4 regions of the Lysinibacillus sp. Ag94 genome follow, and region 4 is predicted to be linked to each of the others. Evidence: riboswitches for the same ligand, from Rfam matches in the RefSeq annotation. Region 4 holds a riboswitch; each other region holds the start of a gene.
What was found. Region 4 has a riboswitch for thiamine pyrophosphate ahead of MY533_RS11325 (ABC transporter substrate-binding protein). Riboswitches for the same ligand answer to the same signal wherever they lie in the genome.
Positions count from the first base shown of each region.

Region 1: it holds a riboswitch for thiamine pyrophosphate, as region 4 does, so the genes downstream of both, thiT (energy-coupled thiamine transporter ThiT) here and MY533_RS11325 (ABC transporter substrate-binding protein) in region 4, are expected to answer to the same signal.
Region 2: it holds a riboswitch for thiamine pyrophosphate, as region 4 does, so the genes downstream of both, tenI (thiazole tautomerase TenI) here and MY533_RS11325 (ABC transporter substrate-binding protein) in region 4, are expected to answer to the same signal.
Region 3: it holds a riboswitch for thiamine pyrophosphate, as region 4 does, so the genes downstream of both, thiC (phosphomethylpyrimidine synthase ThiC) here and MY533_RS11325 (ABC transporter substrate-binding protein) in region 4, are expected to answer to the same signal.

Region 1 is NZ_CP096780.1:4,016,943-4,020,305, reverse strand. It holds gene MY533_RS18980 (SbcC/MukB-like Walker B domain-containing protein) at 1-1,330, shown strand, start outside; gene MY533_RS18975 (magnetosome magnetite crystal formation protein family) at 1,544-1,879, opposite strand; TPP riboswitch at 2,002-2,110, shown strand; gene thiT (energy-coupled thiamine transporter ThiT) at 2,239-2,799, shown strand; gene MY533_RS18965 (hypothetical protein) at 3,039-3,363, shown strand, end outside.
Region 2 is NZ_CP096780.1:2,020,418-2,023,780, reverse strand. It holds gene MY533_RS09210 (TetR/AcrR family transcriptional regulator) at 1-423, opposite strand, end outside; TPP riboswitch at 1,388-1,495, shown strand; gene tenI (thiazole tautomerase TenI) at 1,495-2,214, shown strand; gene thiO (glycine oxidase ThiO) at 2,215-3,345, shown strand; gene thiS (sulfur carrier protein ThiS) at 3,363-3,363, shown strand, end outside.
Region 3 is NZ_CP096780.1:181,386-184,748, forward strand. It holds gene MY533_RS00845 (S-layer protein) at 1-320, opposite strand, end outside; partial or broken gene MY533_RS00850 (AEC family transporter) at 711-1,639, shown strand; TPP riboswitch at 1,938-2,052, shown strand; gene thiC (phosphomethylpyrimidine synthase ThiC) at 2,184-3,363, shown strand, end outside.
Region 4 is NZ_CP096780.1:2,452,813-2,456,175, forward strand. It holds gene MY533_RS11315 (ABC transporter permease) at 1-741, opposite strand, end outside; gene MY533_RS11320 (thiamine-binding protein) at 741-1,031, opposite strand; gene MY533_RS11325 (ABC transporter substrate-binding protein) at 1,033-2,028, opposite strand; TPP riboswitch at 2,180-2,289, opposite strand; gene parC (DNA topoisomerase IV subunit A) at 2,700-3,363, opposite strand, start outside.

The DNA of each region.
Region 1 (3,363 bases), 1.6 Mb from region 4:
GATTAATCAATCGAATCAAGCACAAATTGTAGCTTCGTTGCAAAACGTAGAGCAACAAATAACAATCTTAAAAGTAGTGAGCCATCAATTATCTGATGTACGTATGCAACAAAAGGATCATCATGCGCGAATGGAGCAGCTACAAGAAAAGCAAATAAAACTTGAGCAATATTTAATTGAGAAGACGAAGGAATTGATGAAACAACAAGCAGTCGTGGAAGAGCAGCAAAAGCATATTCCAGAAAATCTTACGACGCTACAAGCATTGCAACAGGCCATCGCTCATATAGGATCACAAAAGCTTGCATTACAAACTGCGTGGAATAATAGCCAGCAAAATTTGCAATCTGCCAAGGAAGCCGCACATAATGCTAGAATGACCGCAGAAATAGCGAAACAGGCTTTTCAGGAATTAAAGCTGAAAATGGATGAAAAACGCGAGCAATTTTCAGTGAGTATGAAGGAAGCAGGGTTTGAAAGCTATGATGAATTTGCTGCTGGGAAGCGGAGCGCGTTGCAAATAGAAGCTTTACGGAAATCTTGCCATGAATATGCACTACAAATCCACACATTACAAGTACAAATTACTGAGGGGGAGAAGCATCTTAAAGGGCAAGAGAAGCAAGATTTAACGACCATGGAAGAAAAGTTAGAGATGCTTCGTGTCACATATGAGGAAGCTTTTAAAGTATTGCAACAAATGGAAGGATTTGCAAAGGCTTGTGCAAACTTTATCAAAAAGGTTGAGGAGACCGAACAGGAGATTCATTTACTTGAGAAAGAAGCGGGGCGAGTAAAGGAGCTCTATGCAATGTTAAATGGACAGAATGTGAAAAAGCTGTCTTTTGAGCGTTATATTCAAATCAATTATTTAGATAAAATTACAGAGGCGGCAAATGTTCGACTTTATCATTTATCCAACGGTCAATTTGAGCTACGACGTTCAGATCGTTTAGAAAAGCATGCCAAGCAAAGTGGGCTGGGACTCGATGTGTATGATGCTTATACAGATCAATTACGAGATGTCAAAACATTATCAGGGGGAGAAAAGTTTAATGCGTCTTTAAGTCTTGCCCTTGGGATGGCAGATGTCATTCAAAGCTTTCAAGGTAATATCCGTATTGAAACGATGTTTATTGATGAGGGCTTCGGTTCTCTCGATGAAGAAGCATTAAATAAGGCGATTGATACGCTTATTGACTTACAAGATTCCGGACGTATGATTGGCGTCATTTCTCACGTTGCGGAGTTAAAAGCTACAATGCCTGCTGTGTTGCATGTTGAAAAAGCAATGAACGGTCATAGTCAAACATATTTTGAAGTAAAATAACAAAGAGGCGTATCTCCGTTTGTTGGAAATACGCCTTGTTGTTATTTTTTTTTAGTTACGTTAGGATTTGTTCCTTTTTTTGCAGCGATTACTTTTTTGACAATGGGGATGACGATAGGTGCTAATTTTACAGCGGTTTTAACAACTTTAGATACTTTCACAAAATAACAGCTCCTTAAGTACTATGTGTTCAAGGAGAGGTTAAGATGAAACTTATCGGACCACCCGAACAGCTTGAATAATATTCCAAATAACGACTCCTAATGAAACGAGAATATAAATTGCGAATGAAACAAACCAAATGATAAGAAAATTATTACTATCTGAATTTAGATCAAAATTAGTGTTGAATGATAAAGTTGAGAAAATAAAGACTGCAAAGAAAATTATACCGAATGCGACTGGGATTAAATGTGATATTAGTGCTCGAATAGAGTGCCTCTTTACGTCGCTATCTTTTGTCACAAAGTAAACGACTAATGGCACAATAAAGGGTGCAAATAAAATACTGAGATAACTAAAGGCAGATAATATTTTTTGGTTCTCCATAGTAGTACCTCCTTTTTTAATATTTACGCATGAAAAACGTTAAAGTTTCAAAAAAAATGTGGAAGAGGTTGTAATCATAACAGTGTTTGCGTACAATGAGGTTGTTCAATCAAATTAAGATGTACGACCACAAGGGGAGCTGATGATGTCAGCTGAGACTGGGCACGTAATGCCTTGACTCTTCGAACCTGTAAGTTAACACTTGCGTAGGGATTGTGGATAGAAACCGACACTTTTACGATGTGAGGCTCTGTCCTGGCATCGTTTTTTATCTTTTTAATGTCGGATAGGGACATATTTGCCAACTGATTTCTATTCCTGCTCTTGTATCCTACATCGGAACAAAGGAGAGAATATTTATGGACAATAAAAAACTGTTAATGCTTGTGGAGATTGCAATATTCGCAGCGATTGGCCTTGTGCTCGATCAGGTTTCCTTTAAAGTATGGGCACAAGGCGGCTCTGTTAGTCTAGTGATGGTACCAATAATTTTAATAGCATTCCGCTGGGGCCTTATTCCAGGCATGACAACCGGTTTACTCATTGGTGTAATGCAAACAATGTTTGGTGCTACAATTGTGCATTGGCTACAAGGAATACTTGATTATGGTGTTGCCTTTACAGTAGTTGGCTTAGCGGCCGTTGTACGTCGACCGGTGCTTGAGGCTGCAAAAAATTTAAACAAAAAGAAAATGGCGCTTTATATTATTTCAGGAACTGTATTAGCAGGTTTTTTACGCTATGCAGCACATACCATTGGTGGCGCTGTATTTTTCGCAGAGTATGCAGGCGATCAAAATGCGTGGATTTATTCAATCATCTATAATGGAACATATATGCTACCAGCAACAATTTTAACAGCAATTGCCGGTGTTCTGCTATTTACGGCAGCACCTCAATTAATGCAACGAAAATCATAATGATTAAGCCCTTCACATGAGTGAAGGGTTTTTGTTTTGGCTGTTTTCGAAAAGATTGTTGCTATTCAACGAACGGGCAGGTTAGTTCAATAGTGTTGGTTAACTTGTGTTCAACTACAATAAGAAATTCATATTAAAACATCGGAATTGTGGTTAATTTAAGAACTATTGGAATATAAACCTATTTTGTGTAAACTTAAACATAAGAGGTGAATTCATAAAATGGAGGAATGTAAATAATGCAACCCATACTTTTATTTCGATCTGTCGGAGGATTCGCAAGTGTTATATCTGGTTTATTCTTAGGAATCGGACATTTGATTAACCTATTAGGGGAAGCAGATAATGGAACTGTTTTTGGGCAAAGCTTAGTTTTATTTGGTCACTTAGGTCTTAGCTTTGCTTTTATAGGATTATTTGAAGCGCAGGGTAAAAAAAATGGGCTGTTGGGTAATCTAGGAATGTTGTTGGGTCTGATTGGTACTACTTGTGTAACAGCAGTTGTATTTGTAGAAATAGCAGGTGTTTCTGGGGTGAATGTAAAGCCTATTTTTGATGAAGGCG
Region 2 (3,363 bases), 430 kb from region 4:
TTTTTCTATTGCTTCAGTAGTTCGATTATAGCGTTCAGAAATGTAAGGGAAATTATCTTTATTATTTACGTATTTATATGATAAAAAGAATTCCGCCTTTGCAAAGACCAATGTTTGGTCAATTGCCTCAATATAAATTTGCTGTTCTTCAATCCAGCTTTTTAATTGTGGCCAAAGTAGGCCTTCATCAGATGGCACAAAATATTGAATGTCTTTCTGGTCATCATATTTTAAAACTTCGATAAAAACATGATTAATATTATTGAAATAGCTATACAATGCACCTCTGGATATTCCAGCTTTGTCCATAATATCTTGCATAGTTGTGTGAACAAAACCTTTCTCGATAAACACCTTCTTAGCCGCTTCTATCAGTTCTTTCTCTCGTTCTTTTTTATATTCTTCACTAACTTTTGGAGCCATAAGCCACCTCCTTAATGAGTGACAAAATGCACCTAAAAAACTATACACTATTGTCGTTTATATGTCAGATTATACCGACACTAGTGTATAGTTTCAACCTTTTATATTCATAACATGGGCGATGTCTTAAAAAATTCATATTCTACTATATACGAATGTGATGAGTCAGCATTTAAGAAAGCAATCCGACTAAGTATTTCACAAGTAGAGGAAAAGAAAATAGAACTTGGTATTCAACAATTAGCAGCTTGTATAATCGAAATGTATAAGAAAACTAAAGATTATCCAATATCATTTAAGCCTTATCTTAAAAGAGCGGATAGAATAGACTGACACTCTTATTATTTAGAGAAATATCCCGTAGATGTTAGATATAATAACTACTACGGGGTGTTTATACTACTTTCAATTAAGTTCGTGGCAACCATGACTTTTTCCATCTGAATGAAAATGAATTAGAAATATTAATATTTGGGACTGCTAGAAATCTATATAGTTGCCAAGTATTCGTTATATCTTTTATTAATTCTCTCCGAACAGATAAACCTATTTCAGCTAATCTGTATAATTTCAAAGCATTTTAAACAATCCTGTTTTTTATTTTGCTCAATTAAGAATTCTAACAGTAGAAACATATACTGTTCATTGAATTCATCTAGCTCTAGCAACTTTTGTAAGCAATTATATTTCAAAAGAGAATTAACAAAATTTGTACTTACAACATACTCTTCAAGCGCATGCAATACTCTTTGCTTTAAGCGGAGTCTTATTTGAATAGCCCATGAATATTCTTCCCCCATAGCAATTTAGTTATTGCTGAATTGACGTCTCATATTGATTCTCCCATTCTGTAAATTCATTTTTCCCCCAGCCAAATAAATGGAACCCCTAGTAATCTATTCATAATGATTGACATCTTCATGAATAGTGCTAATATTGGAAATAAATTAAATAAAATAAATAACTTATCCGCTAGGGGTGCCTTTGTAAAGGCTGAGATTGAAGTGTAACTTCGGGACTCTATGAACCTGACCTGGTTAATGCCAGCGTAGGGAAGTGGTATACGGAAATTTGTCCTTTTCATCTCCAGCCACTTTCTTTACCAAAAAGAAAGTGGCTTTTTTGCATCCTACATTTGAAAGGCGGGTAAGTCTTAAAGAGGTGACCCCCATTACTCTATTATCAAAAGCGATTCATCTCATTTCTAATGGAAAAATGCCAATGGAACAACTAAGTGAAATTTTAGCAGACATCCATCCATATGCCGACGCTATCCATTTGCGTGAAAAACAAATGACGGCAAAAGAATTATATGAAGCAGTCAACCTGCTTTCCCGAGTTGGCGTTCCGTTATCCAAAATAATCATTAATGACCGGGTAGACGTTGCCGTTATTACAGGTGTGGAAGGAGTCCAACTAGCCTATCATAGTTTGAATGCATCTATGATTAAAGCCAACTTTCCTCAATTGACGGTTGGCTGTTCCATTCACTCGGTCGAAGAAGGAAAAAAGGTTCAACGCTTGGGAGCCGACTATGTGATATATGGTCATATTTTTTCTACCCAATCAAAGCCAGGATTGGAACCAAGGGGTTTAGAGGAATTAAAAAAGCTTACTGGTTCACTAGATATTCCTGTTATTGCAATCGGCGGTATTGCTCCTGAAAATACTAAACAGGTAATAAACAGCGGGGCCGACGGTATTGCTGTGATGTCAGGCGTTTTAAACGCCGATGATCCTCTATCTGCAATAAAAAGCTATCAAAAAGAAGTTAAAATGGAGATGTGTTGAGTGAAAAATACATTTGATGTTGCCATTATCGGGGGAGGAATTAATGGCTCTTCCATTGCCTATCAACTTTCTAAACTAGGAAAAAAAGTCGTCATTCTTGAAAAAGGAACTTTGGCCAATGAAGCCTCCAGTGCAGCAGCAGGTATGCTGGCAGCACAGGCGGAAATGGAACACGACGGTCCATTTTTCCAGTTGGCATTAAAAAGCCAGGCGATGTTCCCCTCCATCACTAACGAATTACTGACATATACGGGGATCGATATCGAATTTGTGAATAAAGGCATGTTAAAAATTGCAGAAACGGAAGAATTAGCTACAGCGTTAAAAAGTCAGGTATTGTTCCAGCAGAACTGGGATTCCGGCATCCAATGGCTCGATGCAACACAAGTAAGAGAAATGGAACCTGCATTAGCACCAACTGTTGCCGGTGCTATGTTCCTTCCAAATGACGGCCATGTGCAGCCTGCAAAATTATCACTTGCCTTCGCAAAAGCTGCAGAGCATTTTGGTACAGAAATCCGCGAAAATACAGAGGTTCTTTCTTTTATCTATGAAAACGGCGTTGTCAAAGGAGTATACACATCAGCGGGAGCCTTCTATTGTGAACAGGTCGTTGTCGCTACCGGCGCCTGGGCTGCCGATTTAATGAAAAATACGGGAATCAACTTGACCGTTTATCCTGTGAAAGGAGAATGTTTTTCTGTAAAGCCGAATAAGCCGATCGTTCACAGGTCGATTTTTTCAGATAAACGCTGTTATTTTGTTCCTAAGCGAAATGGCGAAATTTACATTGGGGCCACAGTCGTGGAAAATACGTTTGATAAACAAGTAACGGCTGGAGGAATTGCTACCTTGATTGAGCAAGCCGTGAAGCTGATTCCCCAGCTGAAAGATGCCCCGTGGGAACGGGTGTGGGCAGGAATTAGGCCGCAGACAGCTGATGGGATTCCCTATATTGGCGAGCATCCTACTATTAGGGGGCTATTTGTAGCTGCCGGACACTATCGAAACGGAATTCTATTAAGCCCGCTTACTGGCAAACTCACAGCCCAGTTGCTTACAGGTCAAGTGGAAGATGAACAGTTTCTTTCTGCGTTTCGCATTGATCGATCTCAAATATCAGTTAGTTAGGAGGACAAATCTTGGAAG
Region 3 (3,363 bases), 2.3 Mb from region 4:
GTAACGCTCGTAATTTCGCCATTTTTCACTACTATTGTTGCTTCGGCATTCATCAATGCAGTTTTATTCGATGTGTTAAAGAGGGGCTTCAGCGACTGGCTAATTTTAAATTGGCCATTGGATGTAAGTACTTTCTCTTTAGTGACGTTGTTAATGGTAACAGTTTGCCCCTTTGTTTTGGCTGCAGCTACCTGCCCATTCATTTGAATTGAGTGGTTTAAAGCTGAATTATTTGAAGCGGCATCTGCAGTGGACATTGGCGATACAAGGGTTGCTGTAATAGCAGTTGCCATAAAAGTCGTTAATACTTTATTCTTCATTTTAGTCTCTCCGATCATTGTATTTAATGGATAATATATCATATATTTCTTTGTTTTAGTACATAAAGGGTATATTTTACCATTTATTATACGTAAATGAAATGTAGTCCCTTTTCTTTATCGTTCGTTTTTAAAAATCCTTAATTATTTTAGAAAATTGAAAGTGAAGTGCCAGGTTTTTTTGTACGAAATTGGGTAGTTGGGTGCGGAAATCACGCTCATTTCAAGGGCTATAACGTTCTAAAAGATAACTTTTACCATCTTGTTAAAGATACTGTATTAGATTAGTGTATTTAGGAAAAATGCCTTGATATGAGTGGTGAGTTAGCTTTAAAGTACATTGACCAAGCATAAAAACAGCACTACTATGGGAGAGGGAAGGGGGACAAGCTGATGTATCTCGGTATGATTTTTTTAAAATTGTGGCTCCAATTTTAGTGCTTCTAGTGCTTGGTGCAGTTTTACAAAAGAAATTTCGCTTTAATTTAAAGGCGTTATCTCAACTTATTACATATTGCTTCATGCCAGCAGCAGTTTTTGTGAATATATATGAAACGAGTATAGAGCTGTCTGTGCTTGGGGAAGTTGCGTTATTTATTCTACTTTTTATCGGAAGCCAAATGGTGCTTAGTCATTTTCTTGCAAAGGGACTAGGCTTAGTAAAAACAGAGGCTGCGGTGTTTAAAAATAGTGTTGTCCTAATTAATTCGGGTAACTATGGAATTCCAGTTGCACAAATGATTTTTGTGACTCAGCCGATTGGCGTAGCGATTCAGGTCATTCTCGTTATATTTCAAAATATGACGACCTATACTTACGGCTTGTACAATTTAATTTCTTCAACAAAATCGGGCATGTCTATTGTAAAAGACTTCCTCAAAATGCCCATTATTCATGCACTTATTATTGGTGTTGCAATGAATTATTTTACGATCACTATTCCACAGTTTGTAAGAATTCCGATAGACCATGTGGCGGATGGCTTTATCGCCGTAGCATTAATAACTTTAGGGGCACAACTATCGCAACTTGAAATCAAATCCATGTTCAATAAGATAGTATTCATTAGCTGTTTTACACGACTAGTCATAGGGCCAGCCGTGGCATTGCTAATCATTTTTGCGCTTGGTCTTGATGGTGTCGTGGCACAATCACTTTTTATAGCTAGTTCGTTCCCGACATCGCGAAATAGTTCTAGTCTTGCATTAGAATATGACGTAGAATCGGCAACTGCTGCACAAACAGTTTTATTTTCAACGATTGTGAGCTGTATTACAGTGACGATCGTGATTTATGTAGCGGAACTGCTGTTTACCTAACAGTTGGGTGCCATATAAAAAGATAGGGTGGAAAGCTTTTCAGGAGTTAGGAGCTTTTTTTCTGAATTAAAAGCTAGTGATTTATATTTGTTAAAACAAGATATAAGTTGATTGGAGTGGAGGCTGGGCGACTCCTTGGGGATTAGCGTCACAGATGAGACCCTGCAGCGAAGCGAAGCGGCGGCAACAAAGCGCCCAGCCGGAACGGAAATCAACCACACGTTATGATGATAAGCAAAAAAAACAAATGAAGCTTCCATCTCTTAACAATATCTGCTACACTAGCATCAAACTTAATAGCATTAACTAGGGGAGTCTGATGAGTCAGGCTGAGAGGGAAACGCATAGAGGTTTCTTGACCCTTTGGACCTGATCTGGCTCATACCAGCGTGGGAAAGTTAACCATTATTGCACTCAATGTATTTGCAATAACTATACCTTTACATTCTTAGCCGGATCCAAAATTTTTTGGATTCGGCTTTTGTCTTTATTGGGGTGAGCTAGATTCGGTCCTTGTAAAAATATAAAAGGGAGCGAAGTAGTTATGACAACAGTTAGCGACAAGAATATTACAATTATGTCTAGTTTTGAAGGAAGTAAAAAAGTTTATGTAGAAGGTTCTCGACCAGATATTTTAGTGCCAATGCGTGAAATTGCTCTAAGTCCAACGACAGGAAGCTTTGGGGAGGAGGAAAATGCACCAGTACGTGTTTATGATACGAGCGGCCCGTACACTGATCCTGCGTATAAGGTGGATATTACGAAAGGATTGCCAGCTTTACGTAGTGCATGGATCAAAGAACGAGGTGACGTTGAAGAATACGAAGGTCGTACTATCAAGCCAGAAGATAACGGATTCCGCAAAGCTGATGATCCACGAATGAATGAAAATGTTTTTCCGAATTTATCAAGAAAGCCTTTACGTGCGAAAAAAGGTAGAAATGTAACACAGCTTCACTATGCACGAAAGGGAATTATTACTCCAGAAATGGAATTTGTAGCGATCCGTGAAAATATGGACCCTGAATTTGTGCGCTCAGAGATCGCGGCAGGGCGTGCTATTTTGCCTTCTAATATTAATCACCCTGAGGCTGAGCCAATGATTATCGGACGTAACTTCCACGTGAAAATTAACGCCAACATTGGAAATTCCGCGGTGTCATCTTCTATTGCGGAAGAGGTAGAAAAAATGACGTGGGCTACACGCTGGGGTGCTGATAACATTATGGATTTATCTACTGGTAAGCATATTCATACGACACGTGAATGGATTATTCGTAACGCCGCGGTGCCAGTGGGAACGGTGCCGATTTACCAAGCGCTAGAAAAAGTAAATGGAGTGGCAGAGGATTTAACGTGGGAGGTGTATCGTGACACGTTAATCGAACAGGCTGAGCAAGGTGTTGATTACTTCACGATTCATGCAGGGGTATTGTTACGCTATGTGCCATTAACGGCTAATCGTGTAACAGGCATAGTGTCTCGAGGAGGCTCGATTATGGCGCAGTGGTGTTTATATCACCATCAAGAGAGCTTCTTATATACTCATTTTGAAGAAATCTGCGAAATTATGAAAACCTATGATGTTGCCTTCTCTTTAGGTGATGGTTTACGTCCTGGTTCTATTGCAGATGCGAATGATGAGGCTCAATTTGCGGAGCTAGAAACACTAGGGGAATTAACGAAAATTGCCTGGGAGCATGATGTACAGGTGATGGTAGAAG
Region 4 (3,363 bases):
TCTCCCCTTCACAACAAGTTTTTCTAATAACCGAATCGCACTAAATAATAGTAAACTTAACAAAATAATGGAAAAAATCGCAACAAACACGCGATCCGTTCGAAATGAAGATTGCGCCAATGTCATATAGACGCCAATCCCCATTTTCGCACCTAACCATTCTGCAATGACAGCTCCCATCACACTATACGTCGCTGCAATCTTAATGCCTGAAAAAATCGACGGGTACGCATATGGCCATTCTAGCTTCCAAAAGGTTTGTGATTTCGTTGCCCCAATCATTTCAAAATAATGCTTCAGCTCAGGTGAAGTTTGACGGAAGCCATCCATTGCGGAAATAACAATGGGGAAAAAGCACACAAGACAAATAATAATGAGCTTTGGCAATAAACCAAAGCCAAACCAAATGATTAAGAGTGGTGCTAGAACGAGCACTGGGACATTTTGTGACATAATAAGAATAGGATAAAATAGCTCCCGCACAAGCGTAAAACGATGTAATAGCACAGCAACCGTTAGCCCACACATTATTCCAATGGCAAGGCCTAGAAGTGCCAATTGAACAGTCGCTATAGCATGTGGCACAAACGTCTCATACGATTGAAAGCCTTCTTTCAAAATGGCACTTGGTGTGGGCAATAGCCAATGTGGCACATCTGCAAAACGGACAATAAGTTCCCATATGAATAAGAGGAAGGCGATAAAAATTATCGTCCTTCCTTGTTTGAAAGCCTGCCTCATTACTTGTATTTCTCCGTTAGTGTATTCATTGTAATACCGGATGGCTGATATAAAATTTTCACTTGCGTAATGACATTAATAGCGCCAAGCTCGATCATCTTGTCATTCATTTTTTCAATGATTTGTAGTAAAGTCGTTAGCTCACCTTCCATTGTCGTTTCTAATGGATGAACTTCATATTTCACCCCTGATGCGTCGATAACCGCAATCGCTGCATCGACAAACGGGATCACATCCTCATATTTTTCAGTTTTCGGGATAATTTGTACACTTATTAATGAGTTTGCCATGTTACTTTGTCTCCTTTTTCGGTAAAAAGTCGTTTGTAAATGCTTGTTTTGCGTTAAATTCGCCCTCTAAAACTTTATTGTCCGCCATCCATTTCGCGTAATTTTCCCAGACAGCTAGCTTTTGCTCGCCCCATTGTGCTGCGTCGTCTTGATACTTATCTGCTAGCCATTCCTGACTTTTATGCACAAGGTTCTTATCTAAATCAGGTACCGCTTCTAGTAAAATATCAGCCGCCTCACTAGGGTGATTTATTGCATAGTCATAGCCCTTTGCTGCAGCAGCGACAAATGCTTTTACCGTCTCAGGATCATCCTTAATCATTTTTTCATTTGTAGCAAGTACAGGTGTGTAGTAATCTAACTGATCACTATAATCTGTTAAATATAGCATGTTGAGTTTTTCGCCACGCAGTTCTGCTTCAATACCTGTCCATGCATAATAAATCCACGCAAAATCAATATCTTTTTTCATCATTGTGAAGAAATCTATATCGCCTGCATTGACAATATCTAATTTATTAATATCTGCATTTTTTGTTTGCATTAGTGATTGCAGTACTGCCTTTTCAAGTGGTGCCCCCCAGCCACCGTAAGTTTTACCTTCAAAATCCTTCGGTGACGTAATGCCTTTTGATGCAATGGATGCGAAGCCAGAAGTATTATGTTGAATAATCGCCGCGATCGATACTAAAGGTACATCTTGCACACGTGCCTGTGTAATCCCTTCCTGATAACTTACGCCAAACTGAGCCTTGCCAGACGCCACAAGCTGATCTGCTCCCGCCTCGCCGGGTAATATTATATCTACATCTAAACCCTGTTCCTTAAAGAAGCCAAGTTTTTCCGCTACATATAAACCGGTATGATTTGTGTTCGGTGTCCAATCTAGAACAACCGATACTTTTGTTAATCCTTTAGCATCCTTTTTAGCCTCTTTTTCGCTACAGCCCACTAATGTGAAAAGTGCAGCCATTAGGACCAATAACCATTTTTTCATGCTTAATCCTCCAAGTAAGTAGTGTGAAATGTTCATGAATGAATGTCTTTACCAGAAGAAAGCGTTCACGGTCTGTGTATACAACAAAAATCTGAAAACAAAAAACGCCTAGGATTCCTCCCAGACGTTTTACTATCAATATCAAAAATTTTCTTTTTGAATAGATGTTCCCTACGCTGGTACGAGCCAAATCAGGTTCAAAGGGTCAGTGTCTATCGGACACAATCTCAGCTGGCAACACCAGCCCCCCTACATTCTTTCCCATATGAACTTTTCGTGATTATTATACCCATATCTATCCGGAAATGACAAGGCTCTATTTGCGTAAAAGCGCTGCTAATATAATTTTATAAAGCTCTATGCCTTCCTTCAATTCCTTTTGTTGAATAACGCCATGTTCTTTTCTTTGTAAAAATCACCTTTGGGAGAGCTTTTATATTGACGATGGAAACAAATTACATAAAATTTCTTACTAATGATGAAAAATAGCAAAGAAAAAGATCTAGCATTCTAAACGTCGCAATTAAATGAGCATCGACCAAACCAGATTTCAACCGACTTTTCTATTATATAAAGCGCATCATACAATGCTCCATATATATCCGAGCTCAATGGTTTCAATTAGGTAAAAAAAGCCCAGCTCTCACAAGGAACTGGGCTAGAAAACTAATTTATTTCTCTTCTTTTTTGATCGTGAAGACATGTGAAATGGCACCGTCAGTAGCAATGTCTACTTTAAAGGAACCGTTGGAGTGGCGATCTGCTCGAGTTAATGCTTGTACGTCAAGAATCTCTTGCACACCCTTTTCCGTCTCGATTGTTAGCTGTTCCTCATCTGCAACCTTTACTACAGCCACGATACGATGTGGGTTCGCCTTTAATTCTGTTAACACTTTTAAGCCGCGTTTTGCACGACTCGTCATCTCTACCTCGGCAACATTCATTTTTTTCACCGCACCGCGATGTGTCACAATCGCAACATATGCAGTAGCATTTGGCGGTAAAACATTGATGCCAACTAAGGCTTCGCCGTCTTTCAGCGTAATCCCTTTCACACCGCCTGTTTTAACACCCGTTACTGGCAATTCCTCTATTGGGAAACGAATTGCATAGGCAGTATCTGTCGTTAACATTAATTCTGCTTCGTCTGTCACGATGTCTGCAAAAATCATTTCATCGCCTGACTTAACATTCATCGTTTTGATCGGCTTCGAATAACGTGTAACAGCATAATCAGCTAAAGGTGAGCGTTTAATTTGTCCATCCTTCGTAGCTGTTAAAATATACGTATTTGCCTGTTCGAAAGTCTCAAAACCGTATACAGCAATAATAGAT